Linked DNA regions of Sagittula sp. P11. The protein of the gene in region 2 interacts with the protein of the main gene of each other region in a pairwise test. Links are inferred from orthologs where the notes say so. Each region holds a gene or a part of one and is shown on either strand. Other genes may lie near its edges. The genes, in order: nusG and rho.

The links.
Region 1: the proteins of rho (region 2) and nusG interact in binary tests that used the Escherichia coli proteins (3 or more experiments, as listed by UniProt). The link is inferred for Sagittula sp. P11 from one-to-one orthologs.

What each region holds. Positions count from the first base shown.
Region 1 is NZ_CP021913.1:1,658,106-1,666,629, forward strand. Bases 1,965-4,823 are described here. They hold nusG (transcription termination/antitermination protein NusG), read right to left. Parts: upstream 3,732-4,823; coding sequence 3,198-3,731; downstream 1,965-3,197. Other genes in these bases: CDO87_RS08120 (LysR substrate-binding domain-containing protein), read right to left, coding at 1,965-2,450; CDO87_RS08125 (DUF6647 family protein), read left to right, coding at 2,555-3,094; secE (preprotein translocase subunit SecE), read right to left, coding at 3,881-4,084; CDO87_RS08140 (hypothetical protein), read left to right, coding at 4,270-4,692. Also shown: CDO87_RS08105 (DUF4105 domain-containing protein), read right to left, coding at 1-39; rplA (50S ribosomal protein L1), read right to left, coding at 185-883; rplK (50S ribosomal protein L11), read right to left, coding at 889-1,341; more of CDO87_RS08120, read right to left, coding at 1,539-1,964; CDO87_RS08145 (hypothetical protein), read left to right, coding at 4,911-5,375; CDO87_RS26690 (hypothetical protein), read left to right, coding at 6,070-6,471; CDO87_RS08160 (zinc transporter ZntB), read right to left, coding at 6,592-7,584; CDO87_RS08165 (GNAT family N-acetyltransferase), read left to right, coding at 7,701-8,207; CDO87_RS08170 (GNAT family N-acetyltransferase), read left to right, coding at 8,210-8,524. UniProt on the Escherichia coli protein: Part of the processive rRNA transcription and antitermination complex (rrnTAC). The complex forms an RNA-chaperone ring around the RNA exit tunnel of RNA polymerase (RNAP).
Region 2 is NZ_CP021913.1:2,090,234-2,098,722, forward strand. The notes cover bases 5,581-8,404. They hold rho (transcription termination factor Rho), read right to left. Parts: upstream 7,717-8,404; coding sequence 6,445-7,716; downstream 5,581-6,444. Other genes in these bases: mnmE (tRNA uridine-5-carboxymethylaminomethyl(34) synthesis GTPase MnmE), read right to left, coding at 5,581-6,437; CDO87_RS10245 (nucleoside triphosphate pyrophosphatase), read left to right, coding at 8,255-8,404. Outside these bases: radical SAM family heme chaperone HemW, read left to right, coding at 1-922; CDO87_RS10215 (ParB/RepB/Spo0J family partition protein), read right to left, coding at 919-1,827; CDO87_RS10220 (ParA family protein), read right to left, coding at 1,854-2,663; 16S rRNA (guanine(527)-N(7))-methyltransferase RsmG, read right to left, coding at 2,656-3,273; tRNA uridine-5-carboxymethylaminomethyl(34) synthesis enzyme MnmG, read right to left, coding at 3,273-5,150; more of mnmE, read right to left, coding at 5,154-5,580; more of CDO87_RS10245, read left to right, coding at 8,405-8,489. UniProt on the Escherichia coli protein: Facilitates transcription termination by a mechanism that involves Rho binding to the nascent RNA, activation of Rho's RNA-dependent ATPase activity, and release of the mRNA from the DNA template.

The DNA.
Region 1 (8,524 bases), 440 kb from region 2 along the record:
GGCCACGGCGATGGCGAAAACCTTGAGAACGCGCTTCATGCCGCCGTCTTACCGCGCCGCCGGGAAACGGCAAAGGCGGGATACCCTGACCCTGCCCGCCCCCTCCTGACAGCCCCTTCGGACAGTCCCAAAGAAAAAGGGCGCCCCGGCGGGACGCCCTCCTTCAATTCCTGGAGCGGTCGGCTCAGTTGCCGGTCGCGTTCGACACGTCGACGGTGACGCCCGGGCCCATGGAGGAAGACAGCGAGATCTTCTTCATGTAGGTGCCCTTCGCGCCCGTCGGCTTGGCCGCGGACACGGCGTTCACGAACGCGCGGATGTTCTCGGCCAGCTTGGCCTCGTCGAAGGAAACCTTGCCGACACCTGCGTGCACGACACCGGCCTTCTCCGCCTTGAACTGGACCTGACCGCCCTTGGCTGCCTCGACGGCTTCCTTGACGTCCATGGTCACGGTGCCGACCTTCGGGTTCGGCATCAGGTTCCGCGGGCCGAGGATCTTGCCCAGACGACCGACGATCGGCATCATGTCCGGCGTCGCGATGCAACGGTCGAACTCGATGGTGCCGCCCTGGATGGTTTCCATCAGGTCTTCGGCGCCGACGATGTCCGCACCGGCTTCCTTCGCCTCGTCAGCCTTCGGGCCACGTGCAAAGACTGCCACGCGGACGGTCTTGCCGGTGCCGTTCGGCAGGCCGACCACGCCGCGGACCATCTGGTCGGCGTGACGCGGGTCGACACCGAGGTTCATCGCGATTTCCACGGTCTCGTCGAACTTCGCATTGGAGTTCGACTTGATCAGGGAAACGGCTTCCTCGACGGTGATGTTTTCCTTGCCTTCGAAGGCTTCGCGGGCTGCACGGGTGCGCTTACCAAGTTTTGCCATGACGATTACCCTTTCACCTCGATGCCCATCGACCGGGCGGAGCCCAGGATGATCTGCATTGCCGCTTCGACGTCGTTCGCCGAAAGGTCCTTCATCTTGGCTTCGGCGATCTCGCGGACCTGCGCCACGGTGACGTGTGCGATGGTCTCACGGCCCGGCTTCTCGGCACCGCGGGGGCGGTTACGCTTGCCCACGGGCTTCAGACCGGCGGCCTTCTTCAGGTAGTAAGACGCGGGGGGCGTCTTGATGTCCATCGTGAAGGACTTGTCCTGGTAGTAGGTGATCACGGTCGGGCACGGCGCGCCGGGCTCCATTTCCTGCGTCTTGGCGTTGAACGCCTTGCAGAATTCCATGATGTTGATGCCGCGCTGACCCAGCGCCGGACCGACCGGCGGGGAGGGGTTGGCCTTGCCTGCAGGGATCTGCAGCTTCATCTTGCCGGCGAGCTTCTTTGCCATCGGCTTTCTCCTTTTCCATCTCCCCCGCGACGCGTCGAAGGGGCTTCTTGTGGCGTGGTCAGGTCCGGATCTCGCGTGACCCTCGCCTCCCACGGTGGATTGCGCGCAACCTGACGGTTCCGCAGCAACAGGGGCGCCGCATATAACCTCGGCGGCGGTTTGGCAAGTGATTCCGAAGGGCGGCCTGCCGTCGCGCGCTATTCTGCGGCAGGACGGGCCAGCAGCGGTGCACCGTCCCGCTCCATCTCGGCAAAGACCCAGTCCCGGAAGCTCCGGATCATCGGATCGTCGGCCCGCGCCTCCGGATAGGCGACAGAGTAGATCGTGACCGGCAGCGTCACCGTGTCGAACAGCCGCTCCAGCCGTCCCGCCTCCAGCGTTCCGCGCACCATCATGTCATAGGCCAGCGCCACGCCCTGCCCCTGTTCCGCCGCCGTCGTTGCCAGTTCGCAGTTCGGAAAGACCGGCCCGCGCGGCAGGGCGCGCGGCGCCACCCCCGCCGCGTCGAACCATTCGTCCCAGGCGTCCAGGACCTCGTCGTGCATCAGCCGCAGCCGCAGCAGGTCGGACGGCACCCGCACATCTTCCCGCTCCCGCAGCGCGGGCGAGATCACCGGGTAGCGGGCAGAGGTCATGAACGGCTCGGTGACGACGCCGGGCACGGGATCGTCAGCCCACTGGATCACAAGGTCGCTGTCGTTCGCGGCGAAATCGGTCGAGGGCGCCCCGACCGACACCCGCAGCCGCACGCGGTCGCCGAATCCCAGCCGGTCCAGCCGGGGCACCAGCCATCGCGCCGCAAAGCCCGGCGTGCAGAGGACACGGAACGGCCGCGCGCCCGCCTCCTTCACCGAACGGGTGGAGTCCTCGAAGGCATCCAGCAGCCCGGTCATCTTCCCGGCATAGCCGCGCCCGGTCAGCGTCAGGGAGATCCGGCCGCCCGTGCGCTCGAACAGCGCGGTGTCGAGGAACGCCTCAAGCGCCTTGATCTGGTGACTGACGGCAGAGGGGGTCAGGCACAGCTCCTCTGCGGCGGCCTTGAAGCTGAGATGCCGGGCCGCGGCCTCGAAGGCCCGCACGGCCGCGAACGGAGGGAATTTGCGCCCCATGGCTGAATTCCTTTCAACGGCTGGTGAAAATTGGTCTTTTGCGCCGGTGACGGGCCGATCGTAGCATCTTCTCACCAACTCTCAAAATTCGAACGAGGCCGGACATGAGCCCCTTTCACCGCTTCGGCGCGCCGCTCGGCTGCGCCCTGATGACACTCGTCTGCATGGCACCCGCCACCGTCGCCGCCGACGCAGACCCGCTGGCCTGGCGCGACGCCCCCACCATCGGGGCGCTCGTCTCGCACCTCGACGACTGGCTGGACACCCATTCCGACCTGCCCCGGCGCGACGGGCCGCCCCTTGTCCGGTGGATCGGCGCGGCCCGCGCGGCCAGCCTGCACACCGCGCGTCACGCATCCCAGGAAGGCATGGCGCGCGGCATGTACGACCCCGAGGCCGACACCATCTTCCTCGTGCGCCCGTGGGACATGAAAAACCCCTACGACGTGGGCGTGCTCCTGCACGAACTGACGCATTACCGGCAGGAAGAGGCGGGCCACTGGTACTGCGCGGGCGCGCAGGAACTGCCCGCCTACCGCCTGCAGGAAGAGTGGCTGGCGGACCTCGGCCTCGAAGCGGACATCAACTGGATCGCCGTCGTGCTGGAGGCAGGCTGCACACGCCGCGACATCCACCCCGACTGACCGGCCCCGCCCGCAGCAAAGGAAAAGGCCCGCGCGGATGCACGGGCCCGAAGGATCTGCCAGAAGATATGCGCCGTCGCTAATGACCGGCGGCGCGAAGGGCTCAGCCCTGCTTCGACACCTGGGTGAAGTCCAGCTCCACCGGGGTCTCGCGGCCGAAGATCGACACCGACACCGACAGGCGCTGGTTGTCCTCGTCGACGCCCTCGACCATGCCGTCGAAGCCCTCGAACGGACCGTCGTTGACCTTGACCCGCTCGCCGATCTCGAAATGGATGAGCGTCCGGGGCGCCTCGTCGCTTTCCTGCACGCGGCCGAGGATCGCCTCCACCTCCGCATCGCGCATCGGCATCGGACGGCCCTGCGGACCGAGGAAGCCGGTCACCCGGTTGATGTTGGAAATCAGGTGATAGCCGCGGTCCGACATCTCCATGTGAACCAGCACGTAGCCGGGCATGAAGCGACGCTCGGTCGTCACCTTCTTGCCGCGCCGCACCTCGATGACTTCTTCGGTCGGGACCATGACCTCGTCGATCTGGTCCTGAAGCCCCTGCTCCTCAACCGATGTCCTGATCTGCTCGGCGATCTTCTTCTCGAAGTTCGAGAGAACGCTCACCGAATACCACCGCTTTGCCATGTCGACCTCGATCATTCCGCCCCCGAACGGGGCGCCTTCCGGAAATGAAACGGCGCGCGAGCCTTTATAGCCGCGCGCCGGAAACTGGACCCGTCCGTTACACCGTCCGAAACCGGATGGCAAGGGCCGGAGCGCCCCTGCGCCCGACTTCAGCTGCCGCCGAAGTAGGTCAGGATACCCGTCAGACCGGACCGGATCGCCAGGTCCACCAGCGCAAAGAAGACCGCCGTCAGCGCCGCCATGATGAAGACCATGATGCTGGTCAGCGTGACTTCGCGCCGGGTCGGCCAGACGATCTTGGCCACTTCTGCGCGGACCTGCTGGATGAACGTGATCGGGTTGGTCGTCGCCATGCGTGAATGTCCCGTGTGCTGCGGTTTCGTGGGCATGTACGCGCAGGGGCCGGCAAAAGCAAGGCGTGAGCCGCTCCCGGATGCGTGAATGAATCGAATGAACCTTTTCGGCTCGGGGAGGTTTACCCCCCAGAGCGCCACGGCAAACACGCCGCCGACGCAGCAGAAACCTAAAAGGATCTGACATGAAACGTATTCTGACCGCAACCGCCCTTATTTCCGTGATCGCAACCGGCGCAATGGCCCAGAGCGAGAGCAGCTTCAACGCAAACGAGATCAACACCTTCATTCCCGAGGTGAACGTCGAGATGCTGCCCGACGCCCAGGTCGCTTCCCTGATGGCCACCATCAACGGCGAAGGCAACGAAGAGACGAAAGAGCGCCAGATGCGCGCCTACCTGGGCGAGTTCAAGACGAACAACCCCGAGCTGGAAATCACCCTCTACCCCGAAGGTCTGACCGACGCCGAGATCGAGGCGATGATGACCTACGCACCGGGCGTCGACATCTACTCGATCACCGACGAGCAGTTCGCAGAGCTGCGCGCCGTCCTGGCGACCAACGACGAAGAGGCGATCAAGACCTACATCGACACTCTCGAAATGTGATCCAGGTCACAGTTCTACCCGGAAGGGGGCCGCTTTCAGCGGCCCCTTTCTCGTGCCCGCTCACACCCGGTCACGGCATCGTAAGAATTTGAAAAATAATCGAATTTTCTTGGAACGATCATTGGGGAAGGCGGTTGTTCTTGTGCAAGGCAGGTGCAGAACAGCACGGCCAAAGAGGTGCACTGCACCGCCCACGAAGATGAAAAGGAGACATCCTTATGAAACGTTTTCTGACCGCAACCGCACTCGTGTCCGTCATTGCAACCGGCGCCGTGGCGCAAACCAGCTTTGACGAGAACACCATTTCCACGTTCCTTCCGAACGTGAACGTCGAGGCGCTGAGCGACGAGCAGGTCAACACCCTGATCGGCATCGCCAACGGCCCGGGCAACGAGAACGAGAAGTCCCGCCAGATGGAAGCCTACCTGGGCGAGTTCCAGTCCGACAACCCGCCGGCCGTGGCCGTCGACGAGCCGCTGCCCGAAGTGGCTGAAGCCGACGAAATCGACGACATGAACGACGAAGGCACGTTCAACGTGAACCAGATCGAAGCGTACATCCCCGAGCTGGACGCATCGACCCTGACCGAACAGCAGACCGCCGCCCTGATCTCGATCATGAACGGCGACGGCAACGAGAACGAGAAGAAGCGCGAAATGCGCGCTTACCTCGGCATCGAATAATCCAGGTTCCTGTTAGCAAGTACGGGGCTGCCTTCGGGCGGCCCCTTTTTCGTGCGCACACGAAACCTCCGCTGCAACGGCAGCACTGGCATGACATCGATGTCCGGAGGAATGGCAGGGGCAGCAGGGTTCGAACCCGCGACCTACGGTTTTGGAGACCGTCGCTCTACCAGCTGAGCTATACCCCTTCAGGCCGTGCCGTCAGGTACACGGGCCAGCGGGTGAAATCAAGACGTCTTTGTCAGGGAATTTGCGCCGCCTTCCAACGCGATCCGCGGGCAGCGCCCGGCCCGCCGGTCTGCACCGGCACCACCCGCCGACACCCCCCGCGCAACAGCCCGCCCTGCCCGCAGCCTTGATCGGCCCGCACGCCCGCGACGGCCAGGAGCCGCGCGCCGCGAACAGTCGCCCCCCGGCACGAAGCGCCGCCCTGCCCCGGGCCGAACCGCCCCCGTCCGACCCGCAGGATTCGCCCCGGACCGCGCTGGAATCTCATGCCCCCGGGGGTCCGCCCAGCCCCGAAAAGGGCGCCGCAAGGGGCGGAATCCGATTTTTCATTCCCGCACACGAACTGTGCACAGCACGAATTTCCCCTTTCCGAGGCCCCGCGCGCGGCCGCGCCGGGAACCCCCTTGAAACCGCCGGAACGCCCGATTGTCCAAGCGGGCTTGAGCCGCACCAAAAGCCTCACTTCATGCACAAAGACCCGTTTGGCCGTCGCCGATTTCAAGCACACGTTTTCGCGAGCAATCCGAGATTTCTTCGTGATTTCAATGTCTCAGACGGCAAGCCTACTTGTTCGGTGTCGGAAGCAAACACCGACGCAAACAAGACCGGCGGCACCGATGCCGCCACCTCAAACTGGAGAAATGAAATGAAAACGCTTATCGCATCCACCCTCGCCGCAACCGTTCTTCTGACCGGCGTTGCCTCCGCTGCTCCGGCCCCGCGCCTGTCGTCCGAGGCATTCATCCTGCTGCCGAACGCCGACTACTCGAACCTGACCGACACCCAGGTTCACCAGATCAACGCAGTCGTGCACTCCGGCGGTGACTCGAACGAACTGCGCAACGGCATCCGTGCAGTTCTGAAGTGATCTGCCACAAGGTATCGCGCGGGCCCGCACTCCCAGCCTGCGCGATACCGAAGTTGCCAATGCCGCGCCCCCACGGGGGTGCGGCCAATACGTTTCCGGGGGTCCGCGCCCCGATCCCCCTCAGATCCAGCGCATCCGCCGCAGGACCACAAGCTGCAGGGCACCGATGACGCAGAGCGCGCCGGTGAACACCCAGAAGGCCAAGGGCCACTCTGCCCCCGGCATTCCCGCCAGATTGATCCCGAAAAGACCCGTCAGGAACCCCAGCGGCAAAAACACCGCCGAGAGGATCGACAGCAGGTAGAGGTTGCGGTTCAGGCGTTCGTCCCGCGCGCTCTGCATCTCGTCCCGCACCAGCGCCATCCGGTCGCGCAGCGCGTCGGCGTCCTCCACCACCCGCTCCAGCGCGTCCAGCTCCTCTGCCAGTTGCCGCAGGTCGTCGCCCTCCACCCAGTCGGGATGGACCGCCTGCAGCGTCCGCATCGCGTCGCGCTGGGGCTGCAGGTAGCGGCGCAGGATGATCGCGGTGCGCCGCAGGTCCACCAGCCGGCCGGCCATCTCGGGCCGGACCTCCTCCAGCACTTCTTCCTCAAGGTCGTCGGCCTTGTCGTCGACCTCGCGCCAGAACGCCTCGATCCGGTAGGTCAGGCGCTCCGTCAGCATCACCAGGAACTCCGCCGCGTCCTTCGGCCCGCCGCCACGCTCAAGGCTCTCGGCGATGTCCTCGATCGCCTTCACCTTCCGCATCGACAGCGACACGATCCGGTGCGGGTCTATCCACAACCTGACCGAGACCATGTCCTCCGGCGCCTCGCCCTCGATGGTGTTGACGCCGCGCAGGATGACGATCAGCCCGTTGCCCACCGGCGTGACACGCGGGCGGGTCTCCTCGGCCACCAGCGCATCGATGATCGTCGGATCGAGATAGGACAGGTTCCCGACGATCCACGACGGCGTGTCGGCGTGCTGGGCGCGCAGATGCACCCAGGCCAGCGTGTCGTGGCGCAGGAGTTCCGGCACTTCGGCAGGTTCGAGGCGGCGGCCCGCATCGGGACCGTCAAGGGCAAAGGCGCGCAGGATCATGTCCTGCGTAACGGGGACGAGAGTGGTCATCTGGCGGAGGATAGAGCGGCTTTTGCCCTGCGCAATGGGCGACGCGCAGGCCGTGCGACTTGACGATCCCCCCGGAACGTCGAAGGGTCGCCGCAACGCGGGAAAGGCGATGACCGATGGACCAGACAGTGACCTTGCAGGAGCTGCGCAGCCCCGCCCCCGCGGCCGAGGCGCTGCTGGCCCGCCACCATGCCGACATGCGCGCGCAATCGCCCGAGGAAAGCTGCCACGTCATGACCTCCGACGCGCTGCGCGCCAGCGGGGCGCGGGTCTTTGCGCTTTGGGCCGGGGGTGCGCCCTGCGCCGTGGGGGCGCTGAAACCGCTGGACCGGGCGGGCTGGCCCGACGGCGTGGACTGGCCCGACGGCGGCACGGTGATGGAACTGAAAAGCATGCACGTCGCCCGCGCCCGTCGCGGCGAGGGGCTGGGCAGGGTGCTGCTCGACGGGCTGGCCGATCAGGCCCGCGCCTCCGGCGCCGTTGGCCTCTGCCTTGAAACCGGGTCGGAGCCGGACTTCGCCGCCGCCCGCGCGCTCTACCACCGGGCGGGCTTCACCGATTGCCCGCCTTTCGGGGACTACGTGACCGACCCGCTCTCCGTCTTCATGCTGCGCCGCCTGTGACGCTGCCCGTCAGACTGCGCACCGCCCGGCCCTCCGACGCAGCGATCCTCGCGGCGATCTCCTTCGAGGTCTGGATGCACACCTACATCCGGCGCGGCGTCGACACGGCCTATGCCGAATACGCGCTCGACACCTTCACCGCGGCGAACCTCGCGGCTGTCCTCGCCGATCCCGGCGAACACGTGATCCTGTCGGAGAACGAGGAAGGCCCGGACGCCTTCATCCGCCTGACCCGCAACCGCCCCGCGCCGCTGCCGGGATGCTCCGATCTGGAGATCTCGACCCTCTACGTCCAGCCCCGCCACCACGGCCGCGGC
Region 2 (8,489 bases):
GGCGACCGTGCTCGACGCGGCCCGGGACGGCTGGACCTTCGGCAACAACATCGAGATCACGCTGGAAGCCAATCCGCGGTCCGTCGAGGCGGCCCGGTTCGAAGGCTATGCGCGGGCGGGGGTCAACCGCGTGTCGCTGGGTGTCCAGTCTCTGCGGGAGCCGGACCTGCGACGACTGGGCCGGCTTCACGATGTTGGCGAAGCGCGGGCCGCGTTCGGGATCGCACGTGAAGTTTTTGACCGTGTCAGCTTCGACCTGATTTATGCGCGGCAAGGCCAGACGCTGGCCGACTGGGAAGAGGAACTGGGTGAGGCGCTCGACATGGCGGTCGACCACCTATCGCTCTACCAATTGACCATCGAGCCTGGCACGGCCTTCTGGGACCGGTCTCAGGCTGGCAAGCTGCGCGGTTTGCCGAGTGATGATCTTGGCGCCGACATGTACGAGCTGACGCAGGAAATGTGTGCGCGGGCCGGGATGCCGGCCTACGAAGTTTCGAACCACGCGCGCTCCGATGCGGAGTCGCGGCACAACCTTGTTTACTGGCGGTATGGTGACTGGGTTGGCGTCGGTCCCGGCGCCCATGGACGTTTCGATCTTGGGCCGCAGCGGATCGAAAGCGTGGCTTGGAGGATGCCCGGTCGCTGGATGTCCGCCGTGGAAGAGGCGCAAGACGGAGACGAAAGCCGTACGGCCGTTGGCGGGGACGATCAGGCGATCGAATACCTCATGATGGGGCTTCGCCTGTCAGAGGGACTTGATTTGGCGAGGTTACACCAGATGTCGCTGAATGTCGCCCAATCGGCGCAAGTTGCGTCTCTGCAGGAGATGGAGCTTCTGGAATTGTCCGCCGGAAGGTTGATCGCAACCCCCCGGGGACGCCTGGTTCTGAACTCAGTGATCGAGGCGCTTCTGCCTTAACGGTACGTGCTCAGCAGCCCGCAGAGCGCGTCGAGATGTTCCAGCGTGTCGTAGGAAATCGACAGTCTGCCTTTCTCTTGCCCCGGCTTGTGGTCGATCTGAACCTTCATGCCAAGAGCCGCGGAGAGGTCCGCTTCGAGCGCCTTCGTGTCGGCGTCCTTGTCCATCTGGAAGGCGCCGTCGGTCGAGGGCTTGCGGGGCTTGTCCGGGTTGGGACCAGATTTGACGAGCTTTTCCGTATCACGGACGGAAAGACCCTTTTCAACGATGGTCGTTGCGAGCACTTCGGGGTTCGGCGCCGTGATCAGCGCGCGGGCATGGCCGGCGCTGAGGCTGCCCTCGGAGACCATTTCCTGAACGCTTTCCGGCAGGTTCAGAAGCCGCATCAGGTTCGCGATGTGCGAGCGGCTTTTGCCGAGCGCCTCGGCCAGCTTTTCCTGAGTGTGACCGAACTTGAACATCAGCTGGCGGTAGCCTGCAGCCTCTTCCATCGGGTTCAGGTCGGCCCGTTGAATGTTCTCGATGATTGCGATTTCGAGGACTTCGGTGTCGTTGAAATCGCGGACAAGGACGGGCACCTCGTGGAGCTGCGCCATTTGCGCGGCGCGCCACCGGCGTTCGCCCGCGACGATTTCATACATGTTCGCGTCATTGGGATCCTGCCGGACAATGAGCGGCTGGATGACGCCCTTGGTGCGGATGGAGTTCGCGAGGTCGTCCAGGTGTTCCTGCGTGAAGGTCCGGCGCGGCTGGTCCGGGTTCGGGCGCAACTGCTCGATCGGGAGCAAGCGGTCCGGGCGGCGGGGACCTTCCTGCGGGGCGCTGTCCGCGGCCGGTGTCACGTCTGCCATCAGCGCCGACAGGCCACGACCAAGGCCGCGACGGTTGTCTTTTTTCTCTGCCATGTGAGCCTCCTCTGTCACGCCGATCCTTAGGCTGCGTGTTTTTCGTTCTTCTTGATGAGTTCTGCCGCGAGTGCGCGATAGGCTTGGGCGCCCTTCGAGGCCGTGTCGTAGGCCAGAACGGGCAGGGCATAAGACGGCGCTTCGCTGACGCGGACATTCCGGGGGATGACTGTGCTGAAGACCAGATCGCCGAGATTGGAGCGCGCGTCCGCTTCGACCAGTTGGGACAGGTTGTTCCGTGCGTCGTACATCGTCAGGACGATGCCCTCGATCCGGAGGCTGGGATTTGCTGACTGGCGGACTTCGCGAATGGTCAGCATGAGTTGCGACAGACCTTCGAGAGCGAAGAATTCGCTTTGCAGCGGCACGAGCACGGAATGCGAGGCAACCATCGCGTTCACCGTCAGAAGGTTAAGCGAGGGCGGGCAATCGATCAGGACAACGTCAAAGTCCAGCTTCGCCATGGCGGGTTGGCGCAGGGCATCGTGCAGAAGGTAGCTGCGTTTTTCGTTCGAGATCAGCTCGATATCGGCGGAGCTGAGATCGACGGTCGCTGGGATCAGGTGAAGATTTTCCGTCGACGTGGAGAGGATCACGGAATCGAGGTCGGCCTCGTCCAGCAGGAGCTCGTAGGTCGTATATTCACGATCTTCTGGCTCGATCCCTAGACCAGTCGATGCGTTGCCCTGAGGGTCCAGATCGACAACCAGAACTTTCTGGCCCAGTTCGCACAGCGCTGCGCCCAGATTGATCGTCGTGGTCGTCTTGCCGACGCCGCCCTTCTGGTTTGCAACGGCAATGATTCGAGGCCCGTTTGGCCGCAGTGGATCAGTCATGTGCGAGATCTCGTATTTCCAGAACGACGGCATCTGCGTCTGTCTTGCTTGTATGCGCAGTATAACCGAATTGCCATTGCGCGCGTGCATCTTCGAGCTCTTTTCCCCAAGTTTTCCCTTTGGGAAACAGGGCTATGCCTGTTGGCTTCAGATGGTGGCTGGCGAACTGGCAAAGGGCCGGAAGAGGGGCCAAGGCGCGCGCGGTCAGGATATCTGCCGCCAGGGCGGGAAGATCCATAATGCGCTTGCAGACGACATTTGCATCAACCTGGGTTTCGCGCAGAACGGTGCGCAGGAAGCTCGCCTTCCGTTGGTCCGACTCGATGAGCGTGACCTTCAGTTCCGGGTGCGATTCCTCGGCCAGAATAGCAATCACGAGGCCGGGGAACCCTCCGCCAGAACCGAGATCGGCCAGTTTTCGGCTTTTCCCAGGGATCAGATCCATGAGCTGGGCAGAATCCTGAAAATGGCGACTTGCAGCATCGTTCAAGGTGTTTTGTGAAACCAGGTTTATGACCGGGTTCCACTTTTTAAGGAGCGAAAGATAGTGCTCGAGCTTCTCCGATGTTTCACGTGAAACATTCAGCACTGGTCCAAGGTTCAGATCCATCACGCGACTGTCTTGCGCTCTAATTGCCGCAGCTTGGCGAGGATGAGCATCAAGGCAGCAGGGGTCATTCCTTCAATACGCGATGCCTGAGCGATGGATTCGGGCCGCACATCATCCAGTTTTTTCCGAAGCTCGTTGGACAAGCTCGGAAGCGCATGGAAATCGAAATCGAGCGGTATGCGAACAGCCTCGTCGCGCCTCAGCGTATCAACGTCTCTGGCTTGGCGATCCAGGTAATTCGCATAAAGCGCTTCTTTCTCGATCTGAGCACCGGTGGCTTCGTCGATGCCAAGGAACGCCGGTTCCAGTTTCGACAAATGAGCGAGTGTAACGTCTTTGAAAGACAGAAGCTGGAAACCTGAACGACGCGTTCCATCCTGATTGACCGCTATTCCCAACGTCTTCACCTGCGAGGGCGTGAAGGACGTCTCTTCCAAAAGACGTTTGCCGGCATTCAAAGCTTCCATTTTCTGAGTGAATGCCTTGGCGCGTTCTTCAGAAACGATGCCCAGATCAATGGCCCTTGGCGTCAGACGCTGGTCCGCGTTGTCGGCGCGGAGGGACAGGCGGAACTCGGCGCGGCTGGTAAACATCCGGTAAGGCTCCGTCACGGAGCGGGTCGTCAGATCGTCAATCATCACGCCAATGTAGCTGTCGGTACGCGAGAACTGTATCCGGTCTCGCCCCAAGGCATTGGCCGCGGCATTCAAGCCCGCAACAAGACCCTGAGCGGCGGCTTCTTCGTAGCCAGTCGTGCCATTGATTTGTCCGGCCAGATACAGACCTTCGAGTTGTTTCACCCGCAGGGTGGAATCGAGAGAGGTCGGATCGACAAAATCGTATTCGATGGCGTAGCCCGGTTGCAGGATCTCGACATTTTCCAGTCCTGCAATGCTGCGAACGTAATCCTCCTGAACCTCCGCGGGTAGCGACGTGGAGATTCCGTTGGGGTAGACGGTATCGGTGTCGAGGCCTTCCGGTTCCAGAAAGACCTGATGCGACTCTTTCTCTGCAAACCGCACCACCTTGTCTTCGATGGACGGGCAATACCTGGGCCCGATCCCCTGGATATGACCCCCGTACATGGCGGACCGTCCGAGGTTTTCCCGAATGATCTCGTGGGTCCTGGCGTTTGTGTATGTGATCCCACAGGAAATCTGCCGTGCTTCTGGTGCCTTGGAGAGGAAAGAGAAGAGGACCGGATCCTCATCTCCGGGTTGCTGTTCGAGCCCACCCCATGCAATCGTCTTTCCGTTCAGTCTGGGCGGTGTGCCGGTTTTCAAACGACCGAGCGGAAGACCCAACTCGTCTATGCGCTCCGCCAGGCGAACCGCGGGGTCGTCACCGACCCTCCCGCCGGGGTAAGAGCGATCACCGATATGAATGATGCCGCGCAGGAAAGTGCCACTGGTCAGGACGACGGACCGGGCCGAGATACTCTGTCCGTCGCGCAGGACCACACCGCAAATGCGCCCACCCTCAATGGAAAAGTCTACCACCTCGGCTTCGACGATCTCCAAGTTCTCGACCGAGGTAAGCGTCTCCCGCATCTTTTCCGCATACCGTTTACGGTCAGCCTGCGCGCGCGGGCCTTGAACGGCGGGGCCTTTACGGCGGTTCAGAAGACGAAACTGGATTCCTGCGTAATCGGCAACGCGCCCCATCACGCCATCCAATGCGTCGATCTCCCGCACAAGATGCCCTTTGCCGAGACCGCCGATCGCCGGATTACAGGACATCACGCCAAGATCGGTTTTTTTGAGCGTCACAAGCGCTGTTTTTGCGCCCATCCTGGCAGAAGCGGCCGCAGCATCAGCGCCCGCGTGCCCGGCGCCAACGACTACAACATCGAACGTCGATTGTTTCACGTGAAACACTCCTCACTTCCCGATGCAAAACGACGAGAATATCTCGTCCAGCAAGTGCTCAACTTCAACCTTGCCAACGAGAACTTCCAGTTGGCGAATTCCCAGCCGAATATCCTCACTCAGAATATCGACTTCACTCATTCCGTCTTCCAGACCAGATACGGCCTGTTCCAGATAGGTTCGGCTCCGTATCAGGCTATCCCGATGCCGCTCCCGCGACGTTAGGCCCATCCCGGCCGTCCGCTCAGAAAGGACCTCCTCAATCCGGGACAGGAGCAACGGCACACCGAACCCTGTCCGGCCGGAAAGTCCGTCCTCGTACACACCTGAATCATCTTTGGCCCAGCGAACAACATCACCGCACCTTACTTCGATTTCCGGCTGGCCGCCATGCTCCACCAAGTGCACACGCAGGTCGGCGGCTTCTGCCCGCCGACGCGCAAGATCGATACCCAGGCGTTCCACAGGATCCTGCGTTTCCCGCAAACCGGCTGTGTCCAGGAATGTCACCGGAAGACCGCCAACCTCCATGCGCACCTCAATCACGTCCCGTGTCGTGCCGGCAATTTCCGAAGTGATTGCCGCATCTCGGCCTGCAAGATGGTTCAGCAGGGTGGACTTGCCCGCGTTCGGGGGACCAACAATCGCCACCTCGAACCCAAGACGAACGCGCTCCGCCGCATCGAGTCCACGAAGCTCGCTCTGAATGTCGGACAAGACGTCCTTCAAAAGACCGATGACCTCATCCGTCACATCGACGGGCACGTCCTCATCCACGAAGTCAATCGTCACTTCCAGCAAGGACGCCGCGCGCACCAGCTTCTGACGCCATTCGGACACCCGACCCGACAACGCCCCGGACAAGACGGCAAGCGCCTGTTTCCGTTGCGCTTCTGTCTCCGCCTCGATCAGATCGGCAAGAGCTTCGACCTGGGTAAAGTCCATGCAGCCATTTTCCAACGCCCGGCGCGTAAATTCCCCCGGTTGCGCCGGTCGGCAGCCATCCACCAGCGCGAGCTCAGCAAGAACCGCGCGCACGACCGCAATGCTTCCATGCAGATGGAACTCGGCGGACTCCTCGCCGGTGAAGCTGGACCCAGCCGCAAAGGCCACAACCATCGCTTCGTCGAGCTGCACGCCAGACCGGTCCCGCAAGGTGCGCAGGACCATGCGCCGCGGTTCGGGAACCGATCCCGCAAGCGCCTTCACGGCCTCCCAGGAACGATCTCCGGACACGCGGACCACTGCGACACCGGACCGACCCGGCGCTGACGCCAAGGCGAAGATCGTATCCATGGCTGCGTCAGCTGTTCATCGAATCGAAGAATTCGGAGTTGGTCTTGGTCTGCTTGAGCTTCGACAGAAGGAATTCGATCGCGTCGGTCGTACCCATCGGGTTCAGGATACGGCGCAGCACAAATGTCTTCTGCAGATCAATCTTGTCGACCAGCAGGTCCTCCTTCCGCGTACCGGACTTGAGGATGTCGATCGCCGGGAAGACCCGCTTGTCCGCAACCTTGCGGTCCAGCACGATCTCGGAGTTGCCGGTGCCCTTGAATTCTTCGAAGATGACTTCGTCCATACGCGAACCCGTGTCGATCAGCGCCGTCGCGATGATGGTCAGCGAACCGCCTTCCTCGATGTTCCGGGCTGCACCGAAGAAACGCTTCGGACGTTGCAGGGCGTTTGCATCGACACCGCCGGTCAGGACCTTGCCGGACGACGGAACAACAGTGTTGAACGCCCTACCAAGTCTTGTGATGGAGTCGAGAAGAATAACAACATCTCGTTTATGTTCGACAAGACGCTTGGCCTTCTCGATCACCATTTCACTGACGGCCACGTGCCGTGTCGCCGGTTCGTCGAAGGTCGAGGAGATCACCTCGCCTTTCACCGAACGCTGCATGTCGGTCACTTCTTCCGGACGCTCGTCGATCAGAAGGACGATCAGGTAGCACTCCGGGTGGTTCTTCTCGATCGACGCCGCGATGTTCTGCAGCAGCACCGTCTTACCCGTGCGCGGCGGCGCGACGATCAGCGACCGCTGGCCCTTGCCGATGGGCGACACCAGGTCGATGATCCGGGCGGAACGGTCCTTGATGGTCGGATCCTCGATCTCCATCTTCAGGCGTTCATCGGGATACAGCGGCGTCAGGTTGTCGAAGGCGATCTTGTGGCGTGCCCGTTCCGGATCTTCGAAGTTGATCGCAGCTACGGACACCAGGGCAAAGTAGCGCTCCTCATTGTCAGGCGCTCGGATCTCGCCCTCGATGCTGTCCCCGGTCCGCAGCGAATACTTCCGGATCATGTCGGGCGATACGTAGATGTCATCCGGACCCGGCAGGTAGTTCGCCTCCGGAGAGCGGAGGAAACCGAAACCGTCCTGAAGCACCTCCAGAACGCCGTCCCCGTAGATGAGCCAGCCTTCGTCGGCGCGCTCCCGGAGGATCTGGAACATCATCTCGCCCTTGCGCATGGTCGAGGCGTTCTCGATCTCCAGCTCTTCCGCCATGGCCAAGAGGTCCTTGGGGCTTTGCGCTTTCAGATCGGCAAGGTTCAGTTTTTCTTCGCTCATACGCCACATCGCGACAGCAAGAGGTGTCGCGCTTTCTTCGTTTCTAGGGAGAACATGATCCAGAACAGGAACGACAGAGAGGTAGTCCTTCCGACCATCCGAAGTCAATGCCTGACTTCCGGGCGGTGTCCCCGGTCATTCCAAGATAGATAAAGTAAAGATTTAGAAAGGTTTTTGAAGTGATATGGGAGCGGGATTTCTGTGGATTAAGGAACGGTAAACACACTTACCAACACGCCGCCGACCTATGGAGAACTTCGGGGATCGTCTCTGGACGACCTGACAATGAACTTAGAAATATTTATTTATTTCAATAATTTATGCATATGAAATCGCGCAGGAGCGGGGTTGGAAAACCACGGGATGAACAGCATCCGACCGCGATTGTCACGCGCCATGAGATATCCTCGTCAACATGGGCAAGCCCGGCGAAGGGCGAGGGCGGAACTCGCGATCTTTCCCGTGCTTGCATGTAGAACCGAATTTTCGCACAAACGTCATCGATCCAGCCCACACACTCATACCAAGATTTATCCCCATGAAAGAGGACCTGATCCTCGCTTCCGGCTCCGAAATCCGCGCCAGCCTGCTCCGGTCCGCCGGCCTGAACGTCGCGTCAGAGCCCGCCCGGATCGACGAAGACATGATTCGGGAATCGCTGCTTGCCGAAGGCGCGACGCCGCGGGATATCGCCGATACCCTGGCAGAAGCTAAGGCGCAGAAGGTGTCCGGGCGGCATCCGTCAGGCCTGGTTCTGGGTTGTGATCAGGTGC